3 regions of the Paenibacillus sp. cl141a genome follow, and region 2 is predicted to be linked to each of the others. Evidence: riboswitches for the same ligand, from Rfam matches in the RefSeq annotation. Region 2 holds a riboswitch; each other region holds the start of a gene.
The links. Region 2 has a riboswitch for ZMP and ZTP ahead of purT (phosphoribosylglycinamide formyltransferase 2). Riboswitches for the same ligand answer to the same signal wherever they lie in the genome.
Positions count from the first base shown of each region.

Region 1: another riboswitch for ZMP and ZTP. It lies ahead of BMX45_RS03120 (bifunctional 5,10-methylenetetrahydrofolate dehydrogenase/5,10-methenyltetrahydrofolate cyclohydrolase); the one in region 2 lies ahead of purT (phosphoribosylglycinamide formyltransferase 2).
Region 3: another riboswitch for ZMP and ZTP. It lies ahead of rpiB (ribose 5-phosphate isomerase B); the one in region 2 lies ahead of purT (phosphoribosylglycinamide formyltransferase 2).

Region 1 is NZ_FNZO01000001.1:650,812-657,820, reverse strand. Features, by position in the region: gene BMX45_RS03135 (sucrose-specific PTS transporter subunit IIBC) at 1-1,249, opposite strand, end outside; gene BMX45_RS03130 (glycoside hydrolase family 32 protein) at 1,246-2,748, opposite strand; gene BMX45_RS03125 (LacI family DNA-binding transcriptional regulator) at 2,930-3,922, opposite strand; gene BMX45_RS03120 (bifunctional 5,10-methylenetetrahydrofolate dehydrogenase/5,10-methenyltetrahydrofolate cyclohydrolase) at 4,220-5,068, opposite strand; ZMP/ZTP riboswitch at 5,135-5,214, opposite strand; gene BMX45_RS03115 (permease) at 5,369-6,379, shown strand; gene BMX45_RS03110 (TIGR03943 family putative permease subunit) at 6,487-7,009, shown strand, end outside.
Region 2 is NZ_FNZO01000001.1:813,827-820,835, reverse strand. Features, by position in the region: gene BMX45_RS03925 (response regulator) at 1-394, opposite strand, end outside; gene BMX45_RS03920 (MATE family efflux transporter) at 591-1,949, opposite strand; gene purT (phosphoribosylglycinamide formyltransferase 2) at 2,268-3,428, opposite strand; ZMP/ZTP riboswitch at 3,511-3,591, opposite strand; gene BMX45_RS03910 (LysR family transcriptional regulator) at 3,652-4,527, opposite strand; gene dapA (4-hydroxy-tetrahydrodipicolinate synthase) at 4,639-5,514, shown strand; gene BMX45_RS03900 (PAS domain-containing sensor histidine kinase) at 5,778-7,009, shown strand, end outside.
Region 3 is NZ_FNZO01000003.1:470,497-477,505, forward strand. Features, by position in the region: gene BMX45_RS12060 (L-threonylcarbamoyladenylate synthase) at 1-63, shown strand, start outside; gene BMX45_RS12065 (manganese efflux pump MntP) at 133-696, shown strand; gene BMX45_RS12070 (low molecular weight protein arginine phosphatase) at 753-1,340, shown strand; ZMP/ZTP riboswitch at 1,447-1,528, shown strand; gene rpiB (ribose 5-phosphate isomerase B) at 1,643-2,107, shown strand; gene BMX45_RS12080 (TIGR01440 family protein) at 2,187-2,771, shown strand; gene glyA (serine hydroxymethyltransferase) at 2,862-4,112, shown strand; gene upp (uracil phosphoribosyltransferase) at 4,448-5,077, shown strand; gene wecB (non-hydrolyzing UDP-N-acetylglucosamine 2-epimerase) at 5,144-6,301, shown strand; gene BMX45_RS12100 (AtpZ/AtpI family protein) at 6,477-6,707, shown strand; gene BMX45_RS12105 (ATP synthase subunit I) at 6,704-7,009, shown strand, end outside.

The sequences.
Region 1 (7,009 bases), 160 kb from region 2:
CAAGCTGAAAGATGGAAGCCATGAAACCGCCCACGCCGCCGCCGATCAAGGCGATAACAAACGGTCTGACGTAACGGAGGTTGACCCCGAAGATCGCCGGCTCGGAGATTCCCAGCAAGGCGGAGAATGCCGATGGCAGGGATAATGCCTTGAGCTTTTTATTTCTCGTCTTGAGTCCGACAGCCAGACAAGCTGCACCCTGCGCTGCCATGGCGCTGGTCACGATCGCATTGAACGGATTGCTCCCTGTCTTCTCAAGGAGTTGGATCTCCAGGAAGTTAAAAATATGATGCACGCCAGTGACCACAATGATCTGGTTAAAGAAACCGATGACCAGACCCGCGATACCGAACGGCAGCTCCAGCAAGAACGTCGTCGCGTTCAGAACCACTTCTTCCAGGGAGTGGAACACGGGGCCGATCGCAAACAAGCCAAGGGTTATCATAACAAGCAAGGTTAGAAACGGCGTAACGATCAGATCGATGGCGTCAGGAATGCGTTTTCGCAAAAATCTCTCGAATTTCGCGCCCAGCAGTCCAATGAAGAATGCCGGCAGGACCGAGCCCTGATACCCGACAACCGGAATGAAATCAAAGATCATGAGTGCCTCAGCCGAGCCGTTCGCCACGCTGTACGCATTGGGAAGAGCCGGGTTAACCAGCATCAATCCCAGGACGATACCCAGCACAGGGCTGCCTCCGAACACCCTGAACGCGGACCATGCCACCAAGGCCGGCAAGAAAGCGAAAGCCGTATCCGTCAATACCTGGGTGAAGAGCAGGAAATTAGCCGAGATATCATCCGGTGTCGCACCGAACCAGGCAAGCACGGTATCCTGGGTCAGCAGCCCCCGTAATCCCATGAACAAGCCAGTGGCGACCAATACCGGGATAATCGGCACAAACACGTCACCGAATGTACGAATTGCCCGCTGAAACGGATTCCCCGACTTTTTCGCCTGAGATTTCAGTTCTTCCTTGCTTGTGCTCTCCATTCCAAGGGATTCAACCGCTTCAAAAATCTGATTGACGGTTCCTGTTCCGAAAATGATCTGGTATTGCCCGGAGTTGAAAAAGGCTCCTTTGACCTTGTCGATCTGCTCGACCTTCTTCTGGTCAATCTTCTTCTGATCATGAACCATGATTCTCAGCCTGGTGGCACAATGGGCAAAGGAAGCGATGTTCTCCCTGCCGCCAATGGCTTCCACTACCTGCCTTGCGATTTCCCGATTATCCGCTGCCATGTTCATTCAGCCCCTTCTTTATCTTTTACGGCTTCGGTCAGATCCCATTTCTCGACCTTCAAGCCGGCACTGCCGTTCTGTACGAAAAATCGAATGTTTCGGCTGTTCCACTTCGGAAAAATTCTGCTTGTAAACACCTCTTCGCCATCGTTGATGAACAGCTCAACCGAAGAAATGTCCACGAACAGATGAAATTGGATCGAATTTCTTTCGGTTGGCAGCATACAGGATCGTTCCGCTCCGTAATCACTGACAATCGTTGCACCCGAAGAAGAGCGATCCAGCGTAACCTTCCGTTGGCCGGATTCATATCGAATAACGGTTCGTTCCCCTTCGCTAGCCCGAAATTCAATGCCAACGACGTCCGCCTCGATGGCTTGGAACTCGCATATCATTTCGAATGTGGTTCCTTGAACCCCCTCGTAACTCTTCACTTCGCTGTGAAGCGTATCCTCTGCCTGAGCGGCATGATCGCGGAGCGCTTGAAGCTCGGGAACCGGCTGTTGAATCAGCCTGCCTTCACGGAACGTAAGCACACGCGGAAGCGTCAAACAATGGGCCCAGCCATGCGAATCGGTGGGATACCCGATATCCGGCAAACCCATCCAGCCCACCATGATGCGCCGGTCTTTCTCATCCAGCATGGTCTGCGGCGCGTAGAAATCAAAACCTCTGTCCAGCTCGCAAAAAGGACCGTGATCAAACTCCAGCGTATTCCTATTGAGCGGCTTGCCTGAAATATAGCCGGATTGATAAATGTTTCGAAAATGGTCGTCCTCCGGAAGCAGCCCTTGCGGGGAAAACAGAAGCACGCCCTGGCCATCCAGTTCAAAATAGTCGGGGCATTCCCACATATAACCGAAATGCTGAAGTCGGGTTTGCATCTCCCCCTTGAATTCCCAAACCAACAAATCCGAGGATTCATAAACGACAGCCGCACCTGTCTGATTCACCCTTTGGGCACCGATGACGAACCGGTACTTGTCTTTGTCTTGCCATACTTTCGGATCCCGGAAGTGTTCGGTATATCCGTCCGGCACATGGTCAATCAGCGGCTTATCGAGTTTCGTGATGGATCCGTCGCGGTCCATCACGGCCATGCATTGATAAGATTGCCTGTTCCATTCCTCATTCCGGGCATTCCCGGTATACATGAGGCATAGTTTGCCATCTTTTACGATACCGCTGCCCGAATAAGCGCCATAAGCATCATGCGGGTGACCGGGTTCAATAGCGATGCCTTGGTTCTGCCAAAAGACCAGGTCTTTCGAGGAAGTATGGTACCAGTATTTCAAGCCGTGAAACGTGCCCAGAGGAAACCATTGGTAAAACAAGTGATACTCTCCGTTGTAATAAGAGAATCCATTGGGATCATTCATCAGGCCCATGATGGGCTGTACGTGAAATTTCTGCCTCCATTCGCTTAATCGCACTTTCTTCCTTAAGGAGGAAAGCTCTTCGGGAGAAGCCTGATCCAGGCGTCGGTATTTCAGTTCTCTGTCCATATCTCTTCTCCTTATAAATGGTCTTGCTGAAAAATCAAACAGATCATGCTAACGCGTGCACACAAATAAACTCAACTGCAGTGGAACCGGTTCCAATCAAAGGTAAAAATAATGAACTCAGTTCCAATACCAAGCAAGCACTCGGATTGGAACCGGTTCCGTTATTTGAAGTATAAAATACCTAATTCAGATTGTCAACGCTTTCCCGATGAATCATCTCGCAATTCATGACCGTCAGGAAATCCACCGGCTCGTCGTTGACCAGCTTCATAATATGCTGTGCCGCGAGGTGGCCCGCTTGGAAATATCCATATTTCACCGTTGTTAACCCGGGATGAATCACCTCGGTTACGTCGTATCCGCCAAATCCGGTAACGGAAACTCGGTCGGGAATAGGGATGCCTTTCATGTGCGCCGCTTTCATCACGCCCAGCGCAATGTTGTCCGTGGCGCAGACCACGGCCGTCGGCAGCGTTCGGTTCAACTCAAACATGGAGCATGCCGTCTTCACACCATCCGACATCTTGAATCCACTCTCATAGAGAACCGCTTCCGCCTCTTCATACTCGCTTACCGCTTTGAGGAACCCTTCCTTCCGCTTGACTCCGACGGCTACGTCCTTTTCCGTCACCCCGATATAGGCAATTTGACGATGTCCCATCGACAGCACGTACCGGCCCATTTCATAACCTGCGGCATAATCGTTATAGATCATGCTGTGGACATGGTCATGCTGTTGTCCGAGCAGAATGACCGGAATGCCGATCTCTTGAATCGCGGCAAGATGGGTTTCCGTCACCTGCGTGGCGAACAGAATAATGCCTGAGATTTTTTGTCTGGCGAGATCATACAGCGCTTCGATCTCCCTGGATAAATCCTGGCTTGCGTTGATGATCAGTAGCTGATATCCGTGTTTTCTTAATTCCTCGTCCATGCCGGCGACAGTCTGCGATGCGGAGAAGGAGTCCAGACGCGGCATAATGGTGCCGATCATGCTCGTTTTTTTGGCTTTCAGGCTTTGCGCAAAAGAATTCGGGATATAGCCGGTTTCCTGAATAACCTGCTCAATCTTGCGGCGTGTCGCATGACTGACGGATCCTCCGTTCAAGAAACGGGAGACCGTGCTTTTGGCAACTCCGGCTTTGTGGGCAATATCGGCTATCGTGTTCTTCATGCCAAGATCTCCGGAGCCGTTAGCAGCGCTGCATCGAACGGATCATTCTCTGGAGCTCCCTGTTGTCCCGCACAACAGGCCATGATTCGTATAAACATGAATCTCTCCCCTTCGTATTTCTCTTATTCCTAACTATACCATGACGTCCAGGGATCCGTGAAATGCGGGCTCCAAGCCTAGCATTGCATGGTCCATATTGGCTTCTATGTTCCAGGCTCTGGCATGAAATGAAGGATTCGAAGGGGATGATTCAAGGGTGCAGCCTTGCTTCACATACTAATGGTCAAGTGCATTCCCTTAAGCTTGGACGGTTCGCTCGGCCGATTCGACGGTATGCTTCAGCAATGTCGCTATCGTCACGGGGCCTACTCCCGCCGGTACCGGCGTGATTGCGGATGCCGCCTTGGCGCAGGCTTCGTAATCGCAGTCCCCGATATTTCCTTTATTGTAACCGGCGTCCAACACGACGGCACCCGGCTTGATCCAGTCCCCTTGAATGAAATTAGGCTTGCCTACGGCCGCAACCACAATATCCGCTTGGGACACAATCTCCCCAAGGTTCTTCGTTCTCGAATGGCAGATCGTAACCGTGGCGTTGCGATTGAGCAGCATCATCGATACCGGCTTGCCCAGAATCGGACTGCGTCCGACCACCACCGCATGCTTCCCTTCGATCGGCAGGCTGTAATAGTCCATAATCGCGATAATCGCCGCCGGCGTGCATGACGGGTAATCGGCGAAACCAAACGCATTTTGCGAGAACCCGAGCGTGGTTACTCCATCCACGTCTTTTTTCATGTCGATGGCATCAAAAGCCGCCCGCTCATCGATATGGTGCGGTACCGGGTGCTGAAGCAGAATACCGTGGACGTTCGGATCCTCGTTCAGTGCTTGAATCGCGGCGATCAGCTCCTCCGTCGTTGTCGATGTCTCTAGCACTACTTTCTTGGATAAGATGCCAAGCCGCTCGGACGCATTTCCCTTCATCCGTACATAGGTCGCCGAAGCAGGATCATCGCCAACCAGAATCGTTGCCAGACAAGGGGTTACCCCTTGCTGTTTCAATTCTTGTACCTTCACCGCCAGCTTTGCCTTGATATCATCGGATACCTTTTTCCCATCCAAAATTACGGGTTCCTTACTCATGCTAATCCGCTCCTTCGCCATTGTATTAAAAAACATAAAGAGGCAAGGCGACTCGAACGTCTCCTTACCTCTTGCCCAGGCGTACGGCATATGATCCCATGTGCTCCCTCTTGGTAACCCAAGCTACGCCAGTAACACATGGATAACTTTTTTTAATATATCACGACTTTGGACTTCGCGCCACCGGCTATGCGGCTGCTCTTTAATCGTAAGGTTTTTGATTTATTGCCTGAAATCACGTATGTTGCCGAAAGTACAAGCATAGAATGTCCTAAGAACAATTCGCTCCAGGAGGTCTTGATGAGATATCCGGCGATCTTCAAAATGCTGCCCTTTATACTTCCGCTTGTGTTCGTGATTCCGGTCTTGACGATATGGCTGCAGAAGGACTTAACCCCCATATCCAGCCAAGACCTACAGCAGGTTAAAACCGTCTTTACGGGCATCTTCCTTGAGGCACTTCCTTTTATTCTGCTTGGCGTGCTGCTGTCGTCCCTTCTGCAGCTGTTCGTACAAGAGCAATGGGTGCGGCGTCTCACGCCGAAGAATCCGGTGGTTGGCGTCCTGTTCGCTTCCATGCTCGGCATCCTGTTTCCCATCTGCGAATGCGGGATGATCCCGGTCGTTCGCAGGTTGATGCTGAAGGGTATGCCCGCCTATATCGCCGTCACCTTTATCCTCAGCGGTCCTATTCTGAATCCCATTGTATTCGCATCAACGATCATGGCCTTCCGATCGCATCCCGAAGTGACGATCGGACGAATGGGACTGGCTTTTGCAGTCGCGGTGACGACGGGTTTGCTCGTTTATGTTTTTTCAAGAAGCAGCCCCCTGAAGCGTTCCTTTCAAGAGTTCGCCGAACAGGGCTCCCGCAAGGGGGAACGTTTGTTGCATGAGCATCCCAAAACCTGGAGAAGCATGTTTGTCCACGCCGGAGACGAGCTGATCGAGATGTGCAAATATTTAGTCCTGGGCGCTTTCCTGACGGCCTGCATCCAATCCTTCATTCCGAGGGAGGAGCTGCTGGCTCTGGGGAACGGTCCTGCCGCCTCCTATCTGTTCATGATGGGCTTTGCCTTCATCCTGTCCCTCTGCTCGACTTCGGACGCCTTCGTGGCATCGGCATTCACGCACACCTTTACCATCGGCCCGCTGGTTTCCTTCCTGGTCCTCGGCCCGATGCTGGATTTCAAAAGCCTGCTCATGCTGTCGGCTACCTTCAGGACCAAATTCGTGATCGGTTTAAGCCTGCTGGTAATTACGCTTGTCTTTACCGGCTCTGTAGCCGTCAACGCGCTATTCGGCGGTTAGGTGTAGGTAACAAACTGGAGAGGCAATACACAAAAACGGTTGGAATAACGGCACCTTCAGGCTGTTATGCCTTCGGATATCCACTTGAGATTGGAGGTGTTCGGGACGTGAAGCCCAGGCTGAGCCTGCGAAGCCACTATATACTGCGATCGCTGCTTATCTCAGCTCTGGCCGCCTATATCATGCATCTGAACGCATCAAATTCACTGGACTATTACTTGGCTCCCCATATGCAGACCCTGCTTCTGCTCTGTCCCGTGCCGCTGTTGTTCATAGCTTTCGGCATGCTGTGGCACGCCATTGCGGGAGCTTCCGGCGAGGTGTGCGATTGCGAGCACCCCCTGCCCAGCGGACTGATCAAAAACATATCGGTTTACGGGTTATTCACGGTGCCGCTGCTGTTCGGCCTGCTCCTGCCGGACCAAGCCCTCGGCAGCGATATGGCGGCCAAAAAAGGCATGATCTACACCTATCCGAACCCCGATGTTCGCCGTAAAACCGAGGAGCGGAATGCTCCCGCCGTTTCGGGCATGGAGAAGCATGGAACGAATGATGACCTGGCGGCAGCGGAGGACATCGCACTGAACGAGCGTTTTGTTCCCAAAGACATCTACAGCGTGGAATTCGCGG
Region 2 (7,009 bases):
CCTCACGCTCCGCCACCTCCATATCGATTTTGTCCTTGATCTTGCCTAATAACTCCATGAAGCTTTCGGCAGAGAACGGCTTGAGCAAATACTCATCCACGCTGAGCGTAATCGCTTGACGGGCATAATCAAATTCGTCATAACCGGTCAAAATAACGATTTTGCACAGCGGCTGATGCTCCCTTAGCCATGAGGCCAGCTGCAGTCCATCCTGAAAGGGCATACTGATATCGGTAATAACGACATCCGGCTCCAACCGCTCCGCAGCCTCCACGGCCTCTCTTCCGTTCTCCGCCGTCCCCTTGATCTCGAATCCGCAGGCTTCCCATTGGATTTCCTGAACGAGGCCTTCCCTCACATCGGCTTCATCATCTACTAACAGCACTTTATACAATGCGACCCCTCCCGTTTCTGTCCTGTTCGGTTGCAAACTGAATCTATAGTGATCTTACCTCGCCGCACCCAAATTGGGAATCTTCCACATTATGTTTTTTGTAACAAAAAAAAGAACGAATGCACAACTCCAACGAAACAGTGCTTCCCTGTTCCTGGAGTCATGATTCGTTCCGAATTCGATTGTGCAGCATTCCTTACGCCTGAACGGGTACGGAGACGGGTTTTACCGGCGTGCTCAACCTCTTGATGCTCAGATAGTAAGCGATGCCGAGCGGGATGACGGCGCCCAGCCAAGCCAGCGGATTTGCCAGGCTTGCACCGAGGAAGCCGATCTGCGCGGTCAGGAAGATAGCAGCCAGTACCCGCATGATCAGCTCCATGATGCCCGCCACAGTGGGAATTAAGCTCTGACCAAGCCCCTGAAGCGTGAAGCGGTAGATGAAGAGCAGCGACAGAAGCAGATAGGTGCTGCCGTTCGATAAGAAATACAGCCTGCTGAGCGACAGCAATTCCTCTTGGCCTTGACCCACAAAAAGGCTGACGACGGCAGGACCCGCAAATATAACCAGCAGGCCCACGGCGATGCTGAATGATCCTGAGAGCCAAATACACTGCTTAACCCCCAGCTTGATCCGATCTATGCGATTCGCTCCGAAGTTCTGAGCAGCAAAAGTCGCCATTGTAATCCCGAAGGAACTCATCGGCTGCGTCGCGAGCATATCAATCTTCTGAGCCGCGGTATAAGCCGCAACGGCTGTTGCCCCGAGACCGTTTAGCGTGATCTGAAGAATGATGGCTCCGATTGCGATAATGGAGGCTTGGAAGCCCATCGGAAAACCTACCCACATATGCTGGCGTATAAATTTCCAATCGATGGACCAGTCGGCATTCTTGAATTGAAGGAGCGGGACCTTCTTATGAATGTAGATCAGACAGAGCAGGCAGGAGAACAGCTGCGATATAACCGTGGCAAGTCCGGCTCCGGCTACTCCCATCTTAAATGCGAGAATGAATAAGAGGTCGAGCACGATGTTCAGAATGCTTGCAACGACCAGGAAGAGAAGCGGGGTCCGGCTGTCGCCGAGAGCACGGAGCAGGTTAGCCAGCAAATTGAACAGAACGGCCGCGCCGACGCCCCAGTTAATGACGATCAAATACGAATACGCATCATCCAAAATTTCGGCAGGGGTGTTCATCATGACGAGGACGGGCCTCGTAAATATAACGCTCACGATGGTGAGGAATACCGTGAACACCAGACTGATCCATACACTCGTTCCCACGCTTTTGCGGACGCCTGCGATATCCTTAGCTCCAAAACGCTGTGCGGTTATGATAGACAAACCAGCCGTCAAGCCTTGGGCAAAGCCGATGACAAAAAACAAAATGCTGCCTGTCGAGCCAACGGCTGCAAGTGCGTTCACGCCAATGGTACGTCCCACGATAAGGGTGTCTGCCATGTTGTAAAATTGTTGAAAAATATTACCGATCAAAAGCGGGATGGTAAACATGGTAATCAGCTTGATCGGACTTCCTTGCGTCATGTCTCTCATGTAGATTCTCCTATGCCGTCAATAAACGTTCCTCTAGAGATTTATTTGAAATATTATGCTCCAAGCAGCGCTTATCGCATCGAATGGAAACATTATAATGGGTGAGGGTCGTTTGTATTCTTGTGTATCTTAACATGAAAGAACATAAATTTCTCCCTATTTATTCCCGAAATCAAAACTAAAAGCAAGTACTCGTGATCAGAAGAGTTTGTACCCGATTTGGATCCCTGATTTTTCTATAACTGAAAAGGCCAACCGGTCATTTCGGTTGGCCTTTTCAACATGATGACATGTGATATCCCTATGGAATTCCGATGTTTATGCCTCTTCGACGGCAAGCTTATCCAATGCCAGCTTCGCGCGTGACCGCGCTTCTTCGACATCGCCGGCGCTTGACAGCGCGACTGCTACTCGTCTTCCGGCCTTGGTTACCGGTTTGCCGAACATGCGAAGCTGCGTATTCGGAACGGCCAGCGCTTGCTCGGCGCCTGTAATCGTGTAGTCTTCCAGCTCTCGGCCGGCTTTCAGCGGGCGGCTGGCTCCCGGCGTGATCAATTCGATCTCTGGTATCGGAAACCCGAGAATGGCACGGACATGAAGCGCAAATTCGGATAGATTTTGCGTGACCAGCGTAACCAGCCCAGTATCATGCGGACGCGGGGATACCTCGCTGAAGTACACCTTATCCTCGGCCAAAAATAATTCAACGCCGAACAAGCCGTATCCGCCAAGCTCGTCGGTAATCTTCCGCGCAATATATTTAGCCTCCTCGATTTGCGCTTCAGACATGTCGTGCGGCTGCCACGATTCGATATAATCTCCGCTTTCCTGAATATGCCCGATCGGCGCACAGAAGCTTGTTCCATTTACGGAGCGGACGGTCAGAAGCGTGATTTCCGACTGGAATGAAATGAATTCCTCAATGATCACTCTTCCGTTCTGCACGCGGCCGCCTTCCATGGCGATGTTCCAGCAGGACTCGATATCCCCTTCAGAACGGCACACGCTCTGACCTTTGCCGGAGGAGCTCATCAGCGGTTTGATCACGCACGGAAAACCCATGTCCAGGACAGCCTGCTTGAATTCCTCATAGGTATCGGCAAATCGATAGTCCGCAGTCGGCAGTCCCAACTCCTCTGATGCCAACCGGCGGATCCCTTCACGGTCCATCGTAAGCTTTGCGGCTCTGGCGGTAGGAATCACCCGATACCCCTCATCCTCCAGCTTCACCAGCTCCGAAGTAGCCAGCGCTTCAATCTCCGGAACGATCAGGTCCGGCTTTTCCAACTCAATAATAGCGCGCAGCTTCTCTCCGTCCAGCATATCGATCACATGGCTGTGATCGGCAACGTGCATGGCAGGAGCATCGGCATAACGATCGACGGCTACGGTTTGGACACCCAATCGTTGTGCTTCAATTACGACTTCTTTCCCTAGTTCTCCGGATCCCAGCAGCAATATTTTTTTCGTTTTGAACATCGTTGTTTTATCCCCTTTTCATAGTTTCAGAGACGATAGAAGCCCAAGAAAATAATAAAGAGGTAAGGGAAATAAACTCCCTTACCTCTGCCCAGGCGTACGGCCGTTGTCATCCATGTGCTCCCTCATGGTTCCCCATGCTACGCCAGTCACACATAAACCTATACATTGTTACATAAATGATACTGAATCTTTTCGTTAAATGCAATATCAGCCTGCGTCTTTAAGATTTAGATTTCAACATTTCGATCATATCCTGAAGCGAGTGTGACAGCCATTTCTTAGGATGAATGACAATCTGGATGTCCAGTCGAATGTCAGGGTGTTGAAAGGGAAGAATCGCCAGCTCTCCCCTCTTGATTTCCTCCTCTGCTACCATTCTCGGCAATAATGAGATGCCGGTACCGGACATGATATATCTTTTGATTGCCTCGGGATTGCCCAATTCCAAACCAATACGGACGGGAGCTCCGCTGGCGCGCAGCACTTTTTCCAACATGATCCGGTAATTGCAAGTATCCTCGGTCATAATCCATTCGCAATCAGCCAGATGCTCCAGCTCGATGACGGGCAACCTGCGAAGCGGATGATCCGGATGGGCAATCAGATGGAGGGGCTCTTCCCGGATCGAGATCCAATTCAATGAAGTGTCTTCCGGTTTGTTCTCCAGAATAAGCCCGAGATCGTACTCACCCTCTCTTACCTTACTGACGATGCTATCTTCACGATCCGTTTGCAAGCGGATGGCAAGATCTTCATGCTTCTGCCTCACCCGATGAAGGACGGATGGAAGAAAATATGCGGCAAGCGAATCGATCGTTCCAATCGATAAGACGCCCCCGCCTTGTTTCGTCAGCTTTTCCTTAGACTGGTGGAACAGATCCAGCATTTGGACAGCATACTTGAACAGCTCCTCCCCTGACTTCGTCAGGCGCAGGCCTCTGCCATACCGTTCAAACAGCTTGACGCCGTATTCCTTCTCCAGCTTCTGAATCTGGGTGGTAACGCTGGATTGTGCATAACCCAATTCGTCAGCAGCTTTAGTAAAGCTCTTTCGAACAGCAACCTCCCTGAAGGTTTGCAGATAGATCAGTTCCATCGCTCTCTCCTCATCAATAATATTGATAATAACTATCTATTATTATAGATAACACCGATCCCGATTCCCATGGTAAAGTAAAGCCACAATTCATGAAATGGAGGAAAGATCATGTTGAGTCCGCAAGATTTGAGAGGTATTTATGTTCCGGTGGTCACCCCCTTTTCACATGAATACGCATTGGATGTTCCGTCTTATCATCGTTATTTGGAGAATTTGTTATCCCATGACATTCAAGGATTGATCATCAACGGTACGACCGGAGAGGCGCCGACGGTAACTTGGGAAGAGGTCGTTCAGGTGATGGAGGAAACGCGAAAAGGTCTGGACGGGCGGCAATTGCCGGTCATTATTGGTACGGGTACCAACGATACGTTCTCCAGCATGAAGCGGACGGAATGGGCAGGACATATCGGGGCAGACGCGGTATTGGTGGTCACGCCGTATTACAGCCGCCCTTCGATTGAGGGCATTATACAACATTTCCGCAACGTCGCGGAGGTGGGGATACCGGTTATTTTGTACGAAGTTCCTTCGCGCACCGGAATTTCCTTACCGGTCGATGCCATTCGAAGAATCATGGAGATCCCCGGTGTCATCGGAATGAAGGACAGCACTGCGAGTACAGAGCTTATGAGAAGCTTGTCTCCATACGATACGAAGCCTGTTCTATGCGGAGACGATGTCCGCTTTCATGAGATGCTTTGTCATGGTGCATCGGGGGGCATTTTGGCGTCGGCCAATGTGAATACCGAAGCTTTTATTCGTGTCTATCAATTAGCTGTCCAGGGGGATTATTCTCGTTCCGAAAAGGAGTTTGAAGTGCTGCTTCCCGTTATTCATCAGTTGTTCGCAGAATCCAATCCCGCTCCGCTAAAATGGCTGCTTGCCAAGCAAGGCCTTATCTCATCCGACACCCTGCGCCTGCCGATGGGCCCCATTACGGATGAGCTCAAGCTATCTTTGGATCAAGCATTCAAAGGCTGAGAAACTTTAAATCATGGACGCAACAGGTTTCTCCTCAAGAGTGGCGGAACGCATCGCTTCCTTACCATTCTTGAATGGATGATTCGATGCTATAGGGCGCACAAGCTTTCAATCAGCAGAGAATGGGATGGGTGATACTGACATTTTACACAAAAAAGAAATTCTGCTTAGATCTATCAATTTAAAGGATTGATGAATGAAATCGCCCCACTTATAATATGGGTACATTCAATTCCTCCCAGAAATTTGAAAGGAGACTTGCAGTGCTGCCCTATTCAACCCCTAATCATGATTTTGCCTTTGAACAATCTGTAATCGGTATGGCTTTGGTATCGCTAGATGGAACGATTCTTAAGGTCAATTCGGCACTATGTGATCTGTTGGGTTACTCGCCGCAGGAGTTAACTGCCGGGGCGCCGCAAGAAGAAAACAGCCTCCGCGGGTTATTGAATCGAGTGATTCAGAACGCTAGGGCTGCCCAGGGCCATCAGCCATTCGTCCCCCCGGTTGAATATGCTTACCGTCATCCGTCTGATCGCGAGTTATACCTTAGTGCACGCTGCAGCGTTGATCACGATCCGGAGCAGGGGCCCAAGGGATACTTGGTACAATTCGAGGATCGAACGCTGCTGAGACAGCTCATGAAACAGCTGGAGCAGAAGGAACAGAAGCTGAACGAGAAGGAAAATTCGTTTCTGCAGCTGCTGGAAGAGCTCCCTCTCTCCGTACTCATAACTAAAAAGGGCATTGTTCACTATGTTAATTCTGCTGGACTCCGTCTCGTCAATGCGATGCACCCCCGTGACGTGCTGGGCATTTCAACCGACGTGATCGTCGACGCATCATATCATCACGCATTGATGAAACGCAGGGCAACGTATGCCGAGAGCGGTGAAATCGGAAGCGTCGATTACCTGATACGCTGTCTGGACGGGCAGGAGAAGATGGTCACGGGATTCACGTTAATCATACAATATGAAGGCGAGAATGCGGCCGTCGGCATCTTCAAGGACATCACGGAGCAGCGGATGGAAGAGGACCGCGTGATGCAATCCGAGAAGCTGACGACCGCCGGCCAATTGGCCGCCGGCATCGCTCATGAAATTCGAAATCCATTGACATCGATTAATGGATTCGTGAAGCTATTGCGATCCGCGGAACGCAGCAACGAGCTTTATTTTGAAATCATCGAATCGGAGCTCAAACGCATCGAGCTCATCGTCAATGAGCTCTTGGTGCTCTCCAAACCGCAGGGCGCCCACGTGAGCGGACCCATCGACGTGTCGGCCATACTGGATCAGATCATTACGCTGATGAAGGTGCAAGCCGCTCTCAAGAATATAGAGATCATTCCCCATTATCCACTGATTCCGATCTATGTACAGGGCGAAGTCAACCAGCTCAAGCAAGTGTTCATCAATCTGCTGAAAAACGCGATGGAAGCGATGAATCACGGCGGAAGCATCACCTTGGACATTGTGCACAGCGGGCCCGA
Region 3 (7,009 bases), on a different contig from region 2:
ATGAACCGGCTGCTGAAGGCCGCGGGACATCACATCATCCACGTCAATGAAGATGCTGATTGAACGGTTTTAGCATGATTTCCCCCTTGTCCGCATATGGTGTACAAGACCATGGGACTTGGGGGAATGGGGATGTTGGAGGCGTCTGTCCAATCGGGACAGCTTGCGGCGATTCTGCTGATGGCGGTTGCACTCGGGCTAGACGCATTTTCGCTTGGCATCGGAGTCGGAATGAGAGGCGGCATGCGTTTAGGCCATATGCTGGGCATCAGCTTCATGATCGCATTGTTTCACATGCTTATGCCGCTGGCGGGCTTATTTGCCGGCCGCTATGTAGGCATGCTGCTGGGGCACGTCACAGGGTTTGCGGCAGGCGGGCTGCTCCTCCTGCTGGGTGGACATATGCTGTACAATGCCTGGCGGGGCGGGGAAGGTCAGCGAATTCATCCTACCGCGTTCTTGGGCATGCTGCTGTTTTCGCTCAGCGTCAGCATCGACTCCTTCTCGGTAGGCGTTTCGCTCGGGATGTTCGTGGATGATGTGCTGCTGATCGTGATCTCCTTCGGTGTCGTGGGCGGTTTGCTGTCCATTCTCGGCCTGCTGCTCGGCCGTCAGGTGAGTAACAAGCTGGGAGAGTACGGCGAAATGCTGGGCGGACTGATTTTGATCATCTTTGGCGTGATGTTTATCTTTTGACGCAATATTTGTTACAATAATCCCAAAACAACCTATCAACGGGGAGGTACGGGACCGTGAAAAATATATTGTTTGTCTGCACGGGGAATACGTGCCGCAGCCCAATGGCGGAAGGGATGCTGCGCAAGCTCGCCAAACAGCGAGGCATTCCGCTAGAAACGCAATCCGCCGGCGTCTCGGCCGTAGACGGCATGCCGGTATCCCGTCATGCGGAATCGATACTGCGGGATCAGGATATTCAAGATCGCTTGGTATCTAAGCCGCTGACGGCGAATCTGGTGGAATGGGCAGACCTGATTCTGACGCTGACCCAGTCGCATAAGCAGTATGCGATTCGGCAGTTCCCGCATGCCGCCGACAAGATGCACACGCTGAAGGAGTTTGTGGAGGATGACCGGCGGGTGCTGGATGATCTGCGGGAGCAGGACAGCCTGTACGCGACGCTTGAGCTGGCCAGATCGCTGGGCCGCGATGTCAGCGACCGCGACCGGGAGCGTCTGATCGAGCTGCGCCAGCGCATTCCGAGCTTCGATATCTCCGATCCTTTCGGCGGCTCGCGGGAGGAATACGAGGCGACGGCGGCGGAGATTCGGACGGCGCTCTTCCGCCTGCTGGACAAGCTGGAAGCGGATCAGCATAAATAGGATCGGCTTCCACGGAAGCGAAGAGTAAATCTGGATCCGGGCTCAATATGGCTAAAAAAGCCGCTTGCCTTTCGCAGGGTATTGCTTTAAGATGAAGGTGAAAAACATGATCCGATGTAACTGGCGACGAAGTGGATGAAACCACGATGGAGCATCGGAATATACGGCCGGTCGCCTGGGCAAAGAGCATTTGGAGCACAATACGTGCGCCGACTGCTCTTTTTTCGTCTTTTGCGTGGAGTTTGGGTTATAATGAAACAAGCTAAAACGCAAAAGCGAACATTCGAGGGGGTTTTTCATAGATGAAAATTGCATTGGGTACCGATCATGCCGGCATTCGTCTGAAAGAGGAGATCGTGGAGGTCATTCGGGGCCTTGGACACGAGGTGGAGGATCTTGGCTGCGGCTGTTCCGATTCCGTGGATTATCCCGATTACGCGCTTCCGGTGTGCGAGAAGGTGGTCTCGGGTGAAGCGGATCGGGGCATCCTGATCTGCGGAACGGGAATCGGCATGAGCATTGCCGCCAACAAGGTGCCGGGCATCCGCTGCGCGCTGACGCATGATGTATTTTCGGCCAAAGCCACGCGTGAGCATAATGACAGCAACGTGATTGCGCTGGGCGAGCGCGTCGTCGGCCCCGGGCTTGCTGCCGAGATCGTCAGTGCATGGCTGACAACGGATTTCAGCCAGGGCGAACGCCATGTCGGCCGCGTGAACAAGATCAAGGCCATCGAGGAGCGTTACCTGAAGAGCGAATCGCGTTAGGTCAACGCGTAAGCTGCTGCGGTTATTGCGTATGGAATGAAGCATCTTCTGTGAAAAAATTCATCGGGAGGACTGTGACATGACGGATATCTCCAAGGTTTCCTTGAGCGAACAGACGGCGCGGATCGTCCGCGAGCTGGCCGAAGCGGCAGCCTTAGGACCGGGCAAGGTGCTGGTCATCGGAGCCAGCACCAGTGAAGTGGTCGGACGCCGGATCGGTACAGGCGGCGCTCTTGAAACGGCGCAGCAGCTTCTTCAGGGCATTGCCGAGGTTCAAGCGGAATTCGGCTTCGCTGTAGCCTATCAATGCTGTGAGCATTTGAACCGGGCGCTAGTCATGGAGCGGGGACTGCTTGAAGAGCTGCGCCTGACGGAAGTGGCGGCTGTACCGTTTCCGGGGGCGGGAGGCTCCATGGCCTCGGCGGCGTATCGGAGTATGAAGGAGCCCTGCCTTGCGGAATCCATTGAGGCCCATGCGGGTGTCGATATCGGCGAGACGCTGATCGGCATGCATTTGCGAAGAGTGGCGGTTCCGTTCAGGCCGAGCGAGCGTTATATCGGCGATGCGCGCGTAACGGCGGCTTACACCCGGCCGAAGCTGATCGGCGGAGAACGCGCCGTGTACCGGCTTGAGCAGCGGGATGATTCCACGCTGTGCGATTGATTCGAATGAGAGCCCGCTTTAGTCATTAGGTAAACTTGTAGTCTTGACTTGGCAAGAGAAAATAACGATTGATTATGGGAGGATATGAACATGATGGAACATTTGCGGAAGAATGACCCGGCTGTATTGGAAGCGATGGATTTGGAACTGAAGCGTCAACGCAGCAACATTGAGCTGATTGCCTCCGAGAACATCGTCAGCGAAGCGGTTATGGAAGCCATGGGGACGGTGCTGACGAATAAATATGCGGAAGGCTACCCTGGCAAGCGTTATTACGGCGGCTGTGAGCGAGTGGATATCGTGGAGGATATCGCCCGTGACCGCGCAAAGGAATTGTTCGGTGCCGAGCATGCCAACGTTCAGCCGCACTCCGGCGCCCAAGCGAACATGGCGGTGTATTTGGCTGCGCTCAAGCCAGGAGATACCGTGCTGGGCATGAACCTGGCCCACGGCGGCCACTTGACTCACGGAAGCCCGGTTAACGCGTCCGGCCTTCTGTACAATTTCGTTGCGTACGGCGTGCAGGAAGACACGTTCCTTATCGATTACGACGAAGTGCGCAAAGCGGCTTTCAAACACCGTCCTCGTCTGATCGTGGCGGGTGCAAGTGCATATCCTCGCATCATTGATTTCGAGAAGCTTGCTGCCATCGCGAACGATGTAGGCGCATTGTTCATGGTCGATATGGCTCATATTGCCGGTCTCGTTGCCGCGGGTCTTCACCCGAATCCGGTTCCGCATGCCCATTTCGTAACCACCACGACGCACAAGACCCTTCGCGGACCTCGCGGCGGCATGATTCTGTGTAAGAAAGCTTGGGCACAGGCGATCGACAAAGCGGTATTCCCGGGCTCCCAGGGCGGACCGCTCATGCATGTCATTGCTTCCAAGGCCGTGGCGCTTGGCGAAGCATTGGATCCGTCCTTCAAGACGTACGCAGAGAACGTCGTGAAGAACGCAAAAGTGCTGGCTGACACCCTGATCGAGGAAGGCCTGAACATCGTTTCCGGCGGAACCGATAACCATCTGATGCTGGTCGATACCCGCAATCTGGACATCACCGGCAAAGACGCAGAGAAGGTGCTGGATTCCATCGGAATTACCGTCAACAAGAACGCCATCCCGTTCGATCCGACGAGCCCGTTCGTCACGAGCGGTATCCGTATCGGTACGCCGGCGGTCACTTCCCGCGGCATGGATGAGCAGGCGATGGTGAAAATCGCGAAGATTATTGCCATGACCTTGAAGCAGCCTAAAGACGAGGCAACGCTGGAAAAAGCGGGCCGTTTGGTGGCTGAGCTGACGGATCAATATCCGCTATATCCTGAAATGAAATATTAATCACAGTTTCGTCGGCATAAGAAGCCTATGATAAGAGGATCCCGCCTGAAGGTGGGGTCCTCTTTTAGGAGCTGTCACATTCTGGCCAGATTGCTATGCTCGCATGCTCCCAGTCGGGTCGCTTCGCGGTAAGGATCAATATAGGCGAAAATGGAAAACCTAGGTGCAGGGCTGACAAAGATCCGGTTATAAGGTCAAAACTCACGGAAATAAACATGACTCGTGCAGGTGTCAATTGACTAGAGGGAATGATATAATAGACAGGATTTATGGAGCTCACAAGTATTTACGCCCATATTGAAATAACATTTGCATTCAAACCGGAGGGACCAGACATGGGAAAATTGGTGATTTGTGATCACCCGTTGATTCAACACAAACTTACATTTATACGCGATATGCGGACTAACACAAAAGACTTTCGCGAATTGGTAGACGAAGTCGCGACTTTGATGGCTTATGAAATTACGCGGGAGGTTCCTCTTGAATCGATATCTGTTCAGACGCCGGTAGCCGAAACCCAAGGGAAAGTCATTTCCGGCCGGATGCTCGGCCTCGTGCCGATCCTGCGCGCGGGTCTCGGCATGTTGGACGGCGTGGTCAAGCTGCTTCCCGCTGCCAAGGTAGGGCATGTCGGATTGTTCCGCGACCCGGAAACGCTTCAGCCCGTGGAATATTATACGAAGCTTCCAACCGACGTGACGGAGCGGGAATTGATCGTCATCGATCCGATGCTGGCGACGGGCGGATCGGCCATCGCTGCGATCGACGTGCTGAAGAAGCGCGGCTGCACCCAGATCAAGATGATGAATCTCGTGGCTGCACCGGAAGGCGTGAAGGCCGTGCATGACGTTCATCCGGACGTGGATATTTACGTTGCTGCTCTGGATGAAGGGCTCAACGACCATGGCTACATCGTACCGGGCCTGGGTGATGCAGGAGATCGGCTGTACGGCACGAAATAAGAGCCGTGCCAGCCATTCGACGACTTGAATTGAAAAACAAGCATGCAAAGAGGGGTAATTTCAAACATGTCAAAAGTGAAAGTGATGACGATATTTGGGGTCCGCCCCGAAGCGATCAAGATGGCGCCGCTTATTCTGGAACTTCAGCGCCATCCGGAGCATATCGAATCGGTGGTTTGTGTAACTGCGCAGCATCGGCAAATGCTGGATCAGGTGCTTGACGTGTTCAAGATTGTTCCGGACTACGACTTGGACGTGATGAAGGACCGTCAGACGCTGAACGAGATCACCGTTCGCGTTCTGGAGGGGCTTGAGCCTGTCCTGCGCGAGGCTAAGCCGGATATCGTGCTGGTGCACGGCGACACGCTGACAACGTTCCTGGCCAGCTATGCAGCCTTCCTGCAGCAGATTCAGGTTGGCCATGTAGAGGCGGGTCTTCGCACATGGAACAAGCTGAATCCTTATCCTGAAGAAATGAACCGCCAGCTGACCGGCGTGCTGGCCGATCTGCACTTTGCGCCGACGGACTGGTCTGCCGAGAATCTCCGCAAGGAGAACAAGCCGGAATCCCGCATTTACGTGACGGGCAACACCGCTACAGACGTGTTCCAGTATACGGTGCGGGAAGGATATACCCACCCGGTTCTGGATTGGGCACAGGGCAAGCGCCTGATCCTGATGACGGCGCACCGCCGCGAATCCCAAGGGGAGCCGCACCGTCAGATTTTTGAAGCGGTGAAGCGCATTGCCGACGAGTTCGAGGATATCGCCATCGTCTACCCTGTGCATCCGAGCCCTGCCGTCAAGGAGCCGGCTCACCGCATTTTGGGGAACCATCCGCGCATCAAACTGATTGAACCGCTGGATGTCGTGGACATGAACAATATCTACACCCGTACGCATTTCATCATTACGGATTCGGGCGGCATGCAAGAGGAGGCTCCGTCCTTCGGCGTACCGACGCTGGTGCTTCGGGACACGACGGAACGTCCGGAGGGCATTGAAGCCGGCACCCTGGAGCTGGTAGGCACCCAGGAAGAGAATGTGTACGAACGCATTAAGGTTCTGCTGACCGATCAGGAGCTCTATGACAAGATGAGCAAAGCCGCTAATCCTTACGGGGATGGACAAGCTTCCCAGCGAATTGTCAATGCGATTTTGCACCATTTTGGCATTCGAAAAGAACGTCCCGAGGAATTTCACAGAATGTTCACAAAGGCATAGTTTACCGTATTCTGATTGGCAAGGGGACAGCATACAGTTGAACTGTACGGTTACCGCGGCGTTTTGCGCAATTTAGACTGCTCAAAACGCCGATTTTACACGGGAAATCCATCAAATCGATTCATTGACAAACTCTTGTTATATTCAGTAAAATGAGTTGGGATTAGAGGTTCATATGAAAAATCCGAAAAGTCAAGATAACCCTTGGTTGATAGCGCTATACATTAGCGGGGCAGGCGGTTTGCTTGCCGCTTACATTCTCATCGGTTTTTTTACCGGGCGATGGCTCATGAATCAGTTGGACGGGCCCAGAGTGTGGCTTGCCATTGGTACGCTTTCGGGGCTCTTTGTAGGGATTTTGAATATCGCTCTTCTCATTAAAAAGTTTTTGGGGGCGCAGGCGTGAATGATTTGACTTCCATTGTGAACGCTGTATTTAGAGTATCGTTACTCTTATTGTCTGCCTTGTTTCTCGGATGGGCTCTCTATCCGGTATTCCGCCCGATAATTATGGGGTTGATCATGGGCATGGCGGCGGGCTTGTTTAATGTACGCTTCCTCTCCATGAAAGTGCAGCAGCTGGCGCAATTGGCTGTCGATCCGAAACCGAAAAAGTACAACTTCGGCTTCATTACGAGATTGTGCATCGGGCTTCTGATTGTGATCTTCGCCGTAAAACTCGAACAGGTATCCCTCGGCGGTGCTATC